DNA from 3 places in the Allobosea vaviloviae genome. Region 3 is predicted to be linked to each of the others. Evidence: predicted binding sites of a transcription regulator. Region 3 holds the regulator's gene; each other region holds the start of a gene.
The links. The regulator PhoB, encoded in region 3, activates phosphate uptake and scavenging genes when phosphate is short. The targets are predictions, from matches to a motif close to TGTCATNNANCTGTCAT.
Positions count from the first base shown of each region.

Region 1: the regulator PhoB is predicted to act here: its motif matches at 980-996, upstream of pstS (phosphate ABC transporter substrate-binding protein PstS).
Region 2: the regulator PhoB is predicted to act here: its motif matches at 1,036-1,052, upstream of BHK69_RS02185 (alkaline phosphatase).

Region 1 covers NZ_CP017147.1:4,567,824-4,570,091, forward strand. Annotated here, with positions in the region: gene BHK69_RS20935 (DMT family transporter) at 20-931, shown strand; gene pstS (phosphate ABC transporter substrate-binding protein PstS) at 1,076-2,119, shown strand; gene BHK69_RS20945 (ArsC family reductase) at 2,103-2,268, opposite strand, start outside.
Region 2 covers NZ_CP017147.1:461,726-463,993, reverse strand. Annotated here, with positions in the region: partial or broken gene BHK69_RS02195 (EamA family transporter) at 1-138, opposite strand, end outside; gene cynS (cyanase) at 448-936, shown strand; gene BHK69_RS02185 (alkaline phosphatase) at 1,108-2,268, shown strand, end outside.
Region 3 covers NZ_CP017147.1:1,748,979-1,751,246, reverse strand. Annotated here, with positions in the region: gene BHK69_RS08170 (TIGR03862 family flavoprotein) at 1-501, opposite strand, end outside; gene phoB (phosphate regulon transcriptional regulator PhoB) at 643-1,341, opposite strand; gene phoU (phosphate signaling complex protein PhoU) at 1,516-2,235, opposite strand.

The DNA of each region.
Region 1 (2,268 bases), 2.8 Mb from region 3:
CGACAAGTGGAGACTGGCTATGGGCGAGCTTCTTGGAGTTCTGGCGGCGATGCTGTCGAGCGCGATCGGAGGCACCTCGATCGCGGCGACGCGCTTTGTCGTCGGCCAGACCGATCCGATGACGCTTGGCGCGCTTCGCTTCGGCATCGGCTTTCTCGGGCTTCTGCCACTGGCATTGCTCCAGACGGAAGCCTGGCCCGCGCGCCGCGACTGGCTTCTGGTCGCCGGGCTGGGGGCGCTGTTCTTCGGGTTGTTTCCAATCCTCTTCAACGCCTCGCTGATCTTCACCACGGCGGCGCGGGGGGCGTTGGCTCTCTCGACCTTGCCGCTGCTGACGATGGTCGTCGGCGCGGCGCTCGGGGTCGAGCCGATGACCTGGCGAAAAACGATCGGCGTCCTGATCGCGATGGCTGGCGTGGCGCTGGCGCTGGTCACCGGCCTGTCCAGCGCGCCGGCCGAGGCCTGGCGGGGCGACCTGCTGATGATGGCGGCGGCGCTGTGCATGGCGTTCTACAGCGTCTGGTCAAAACCACTGATCGCGCGCTCCGGTCCGACGACCTTCACGACGATGGCCATGGCCGTCGGTGCCGTCGGCCTGATCGGCCTTTCCGCCATGACGGGTGGCCTGCATCGGCTGGCCGACACTGGGCCGGCGCAGTGGCTCGCCTTCGCCTATGTTGGACTGATCGGCAGCGCGCTGGCCTTCTTTCTCTGGTCCTTCGCGCTCGGACGCACGACGCCAACGCGCGTCGCGGTCTCGGTTACGGTCAACCCGGTCAGCGCCGCCATCGCCGGCGCTCTGCTTCTCGGCGAGCCGATCGGCTGGCACGTCATCGTCGGACTAGCGGCGGTTCTATTCGGAATCGGGATCGCATCGGGGGCGAAGCGAAAGAAGGCCGACGCGGCTCGTTCACCTCTGCCGGCCGCCTGATCCCGGAACGGGCTTGCGCGCCGACCCTGTCCCGCATGCCGGCTCCGGCGTCACGGCTCCGTCATCGCAGCCGCTTAACACTGCATTGCGGGTAGGGCCGCGATCGGTCTTGCGCCCGCTTTCGTCGGTCGCAGGGAGTTCGCGATGAAGCTTTTGGCCACTGTCGTTCTCGCGGGTGCGCTGGTCGCATCCTCGGTCTCACCCGGCCGGGCGGAGCCCCTGACCGGCGCGGGCTCGACCTTTGCCTTCCCGATCATCGGCAAATGGGCGCAGAATTACAGGATCGCCAAATCGGACGGGGCCGAGATGGTCCCGCTCGATATCGGCGTCGATTACGAGCCGGTCGGCTCGCTCGGCGGCGAGGTTCGCGTGACCCAGCGCGCCACCGATTTCGGCACGAGCGACCGGCCACTCTCGCCCGAGGAGTTGACCCGGACGGCCCTCATCCAGTTCCCGATCGTGATGGGCGGCATCGTGCCCGTCGTGAACATCGACGGCGTTGGTCCCGGCCAGATCAGATTCACCGGAGCGCTGCTCGCCGACATCTATCTCGGCAAGGTCAAGCGCTGGTCCGACCCCGCGATTGCGGCCGTCAATCCCGGTCTCAAGCTACCCGACGCCGCGATCAACGTGATCTACCGCTCGGACGGCTCGGGCACGACGTTCAACTGGACCGACTACCTCGCCAAGGTCAGCCCCGAATGGCGCGACCGGATCGGCGCCAACACGCAAGTCGCCTGGCCGACCGGCGCCGGAGCGGAACGGACGCAGGGCGTCGCGGGCGCCATCGCGCGGATCAGGAATTCGATCGGTTACATCGAGCTCGGCCAAGTACTGCGCGCCTCGTTGGCCTACGGGCTGGTGCAGAACAAGTCCGGCAACTTCATCAAGGCCGACGCCGCGAGCCTGCAAGCTGCCGCCGCCAGCGCCGAATGGGGCTCGACCAGGGATTTCGCGCTGATGCTGACCGACGCGCCCGGCGCCCAGGCCTACCCGATCGTCGCGACCACCTTCGCGCTGGTGCCGAAGCCGCAGACGCCGCGCACCCGCGAGGTCCTGAATTTCTTCCGCCTCTCGCTCGATACAGGCGGCGCCGACGCGACGGCGCTCGGCTATGTGCCTTTGCCGGACGCTCTGGTGAAGCAGGTCAAGGACTACTGGGCGGCGAGCCTCAAGCCCGCGAGCTGAGCGCCGCCTCATAGATCTCCGGCTTGAAGCCCACCAGCGTCTTGCCGCCGAGATCGAGTACCGGGCGCTTGATCATCGAGGGTTGGGCTAGCATCAGCGTGATCGCCTTCCCGGCATCCAGCCCCTGCTTGTCGACATCGGGCAGGGCG
Region 2 (2,268 bases), 1.3 Mb from region 3:
GACGCGCAGGACCGTGGCGATCAGCCCGTCATGGCCGGGGTCGAGCTGGCCCAGGCCGGTCATGCCACGCTTGAGCATGAGCTGGGCGGCGGCGTTGGTCAGCACCGTGAACAGGATCAGGGGGATATAGGAGTTCATCGGGCGATCAGGTTTTCCGCGTGGTCGGTGGACCCCTGGATGACGCGGAAATTACTTCAAATACCTTACGTTGCAGTCCTTACTTCCGCGTAACGTTAAGATGATCCTGCCGGGATCTCATAAAGTCGGAATGACTTCACGTCGCGTCGTAGCCGGTATTGGAGCGAGCGCAGGCTCTTGGCCCGCGGCTTGCTACCCAGGCCTGGGTTCGCCGACCCATACGACGCCGCTCGCCGCATGACCAAAGGCCGCCTGAGGCTGGTGCGACCGACATTTCGACGACGACATCTCCAAGGAGGACGCAAGACCATGAAGCGCGAAGAGCTCACCGAGAAGATCCTCGACATCAAGCGCGAGAAGGGCTGGAGCTGGAAATACATCACCGGGGAAATCGGCGGCATGTCGGAGATGCTGATCGTCGGCGCGCTCCTGGGCCAGATGAAGCTGGTCAAGCCTTTGGCGGAGAAGGCTGCGACCCTGTTCGGCCTCACCGAGAACGAGAAGCGGATGCTCAACGAGGTGCCGTATCGCGGCACCGGCACGCCGATGCCGCCGACCGACCCGCTGATCTACCGCTTCTACGAGATGGTGATGGTCAATGGTCCGGCCTGGAAGGCGTTGATCGAGGAGGAGTTCGGCGACGGCATCATGTCGGCGATCGACTTCAACATCGAATTCGAGCGCGAGCCGAACCCGAAGGGCGACCGCGTCAAGATCGCAATGTCGGGCAAGTTCCTGCCGTATAAATATTACGGCAACGAGCAGGGCATTCCCGATTACGGCTTCAAGGAAGCGTAGCCCGCCGGTTCATGGCGTCGTGCAGGAGATGGAGCGGGTGTTCGGGAGCGCGTGAATATTGTTATAGTATAACATTTCTAACGTCATGAAAGCGCATGTAGTAATCGTATTGTCACATGAGCTTCCTAACGGTCGCCGGCGGATATCGAACGGGTTCGAGCGGAGACGAGCATGCGCGCGCAAAAATGGCTGATGACGATCCTGGCGACAGGGCTTGCCGGGGCCACTCCCGCGCTGTCTCAGACGATCTACCCGATCAACCGGGCTGAGATCCTCGAGGGCTCGCGCTTCGATTTCAAGGTCGAGTTCCCCAACGCGCCGACCTCGGCCGATGTGAAGGTCACGATCAACGGCAAGCCCGCCGCCGATATCTTCGGCAAGCCGACCGCCTTCACCCAGAACGAGGAAGGCCAGAAGCATTCGGCGCTGTGGCTGCGTGGCGCGACGCTGCCGGCCGGCAACTACGTCGTCGAGGCGACGCAAGGTGCAAACAAGGCGACGGTGAAATGGGAGGTCTTCGCGACGGCCCAGCCGCGCCGGGCCAAGAACGTCATCCTGTTCATCGGCGATGGCATGTCGGTGGCGCATCGCACTGCAGCGCGGATCATGTCCAAGGGCTGGGAAGAGGGCCGCTTCAATGGCGAGCTCGCCATCGACGACATGCCGAACATGGCGCTGATCTCGACCTCGGGCAGCGATTCCATCGTCACCGACAGCGCCAACAGCGCCCATGCCTACACCACGGGCCACAAATCCTGCGTCAACGCGCTCGGCGTCTACTGCGCCAAGAACGCGCTGACGCTGGACCATCCCAAGGTCGAGACCATCTCGGAAGTGATCAAGCGCCGCAGCAAGATGACGATCGGCGTCGTCACCAATGCCGAGATCGAGGATGCGACGCCCGCCGCCATGGTCGCCCATACCCGCCGGCGCTCGGATTACAACGACATCGTCAAGATGTTCTATGACGTGAAGCCCGACGTGATCATGGGCGGCGGATCGCCGAACTTCCTGCCCAAGACGACACCGGGCTCCAAGCGCACCGACGATCTCGACTTCATCGCCCAGTTCAAGGCGGCCGGCTACACGATCGCCACGACCAAGACCGAGATGAATGCGGCTGCCGCGTCCGGCACCAAGAAGCTGCTCGGCCTCTACAACACCAGCAATGTCGACGGCGCCTTCGATCTGCGCCTCGCCAAGAAGGGCAGCGTCGCCAAGTTCCCCGACCAGCCCGACGTCGCCGAGCAGACCAGGGCCGCGATCGACATGCTGAAGAGCAATGAGGACGGCTTCTTCCTGATGGTCGAGTCCGGCCGCATCGACAAATAC
Region 3 (2,268 bases):
CGCGCCGCCGAGCGCCAGCAAGGTCGCGCCGGGCCGGATCGTCTCGACCCCGCCGTCGCGGGTCTGGAAGGCGAGCGCGCCATCGGCGCTCCAGCCGGTCCAGAGCCTGCCCGGAGCGAATGTCACGCCTTGCCCTTCCAGCCGGCGCAGCCAGGCGCGCAGCAGAGGCGAGGCCTTCATCGCCTTGGGAAAGACGCGCCCGCTCGTGCCGATGAAGCTGTCGGCGCCGAGACCGTCGGCCCAATCGCGCAAAGCCTGGGGCGGGAAGGCGCGGATCGCCGGTTCGAGCCAGGCCTGCGCGCCGCGATAGCGCGTCAGGAACTGATCCAGCGGTTCGGAATGGGTCAGGTTCAGCCCACCGCGGCCGGCAAGCAGGAATTTACGCGCCGGCGAGGGCATGCGGTCATAGACCGTAACGGCGTGGCCGGCGGCGGACAGCCGCTCGGCGGCGATCAGGCCGGAGGGGCCTGCGCCGATGATCGCGATGGATTTGTTTTGCATCGGGAGGGCTTGGGGCCGGCGGGCGCGCGGGTCAAGCGCGATCGTCCATGCTCGGGCTTGACCCGCGCATCTCATGCCGAACCGAATGGCGCTTCATGCGGCTGGAGATTCTCGGGTCAAACCCGAGAATGACGCGCGCTTTCAGCCCCGCGCGAAAGTCTCGTCGAAAGCGTAGCCCGCGCCGCGCACGGTGCGCAGCGGGTCCTTGGCGTCACCGGGCGTGATCGCCTTGCGCAGGCGCCCGACATGAACGTCGACCGTGCGCTCGTCGATATAGACGTCGCGACCCCAGACGGCGTCGAGGAGTTGTGCGCGGGAATAGACCCGGCCAGGCGCCTGCATCAGGAATTCGAGCAGGCGGAATTCGGTCGGGCCGAGATGCAATTCCGCGCCGGAGCGGCGGACGCGGCGCGTCGTGCGGTCGAGCTCGAGATCGCCGGCCGCGAGCAGCCCGGCGACATGGCCAGGCTTCGCCCGGCGCAGCAGCGCCTGGATGCGCGCGATCAGTTCAGGCAGCGAGAACGGCTTGACCACGTAGTCGTCAGCACCGGTGGCGAGGCCGCGCACGCGCTCGGTCTCCTCGCCGCGGGCGGTGAGCATGATGATCGGCACGCGCTCGGTGTCGCGGCGCGTGCGCAGGCGGCGGCAGAGCTCGATGCCCGACAGGCCCGGCAGCATCCAGTCGAGCAGGACGAGGTCGGGCGTGTGGTCGCGCAGATGCAGTTCAGCATCGTCGCCGCGCGCGACGCTGTCGACCTCGAAGCCCTCGGCTTCGAGATTGTAGCGCAGGAGCAGGGTGAGCGGCTCCTCGTCCTCGACGATCAGGATGCGTGCGGGCATGTCTCGGTTCCGTTCTTGGCATTCAGCCGACACACACCGTCATGCTCGCCCTTGTGGCGAGCATCCATGTCTTGAACACAGGTCTCGACCGGCGAAGACGTGGATGGTCGGGATGATCCTCGGGACAAGCCCGAGGACGACCCTGACGGGAAAGGTGCCGGTGCGTTCATTCCATCAGCTCCCCGTCACCGCCTCGACATTGATGTCGGTGGTGTCGAGCTTCGGGCGGTTGAGATCGAGCGACTCGCCGGTGACGAGATAATGGATCGTCTCGGCGATGTTGGTGGTGTGATCGCCGATGCGCTCGACGTTCTTGGCGCAGAACAGGAGATGCGTGCAGAAGGTGATGTTGCGCGGATCTTCCATCATATAGGTCAGCAATTCCCGGAAGAGCGAGGTGTAGAGCGCGTCGATCTCGTCGTCGCGGCGCCAGACCTCCATGGCCTTCTGTTCGTTGCTCGCGGCATAGGCGTCGAGCACGTCCTTGAGCTGGGCCTGGACGAGGCGGCTCATATGCTCGAGCCCGACCACGGCGCGATGCGGCGGCTGGAACTGGCCGGAGATCGCGACCGCGCGCTTGGCGATGTTCTTGGCGAGATCGCCGACGCGCTCGATGTCGGCAGCGATGCGGATCGCCGAGATCAATTCACGCAGGTCGTTCGCCAGCGGCTGGCGCCGCGCGATGGTCAGGACCGCGCGCTCCTCGACATCGCGCTGCAGGTTGTCGAGGCGCTGGTCGGCGCTGATCACCTTCTGGGCGAGCGTGGTGTCGCGGCGCACCAGCGCCACGGTGGAATCGCCGAGCATGCGCTCGGACATGCCGCCCATCTCGGCGAGGCTGCGGCGCAGCGCCTCGAGTTCGGCGTCGTAGGAGCGGACGATATGGTCGGTCATCGCGGCGGATCCTCTGGAAGCGAAAACAGGGTT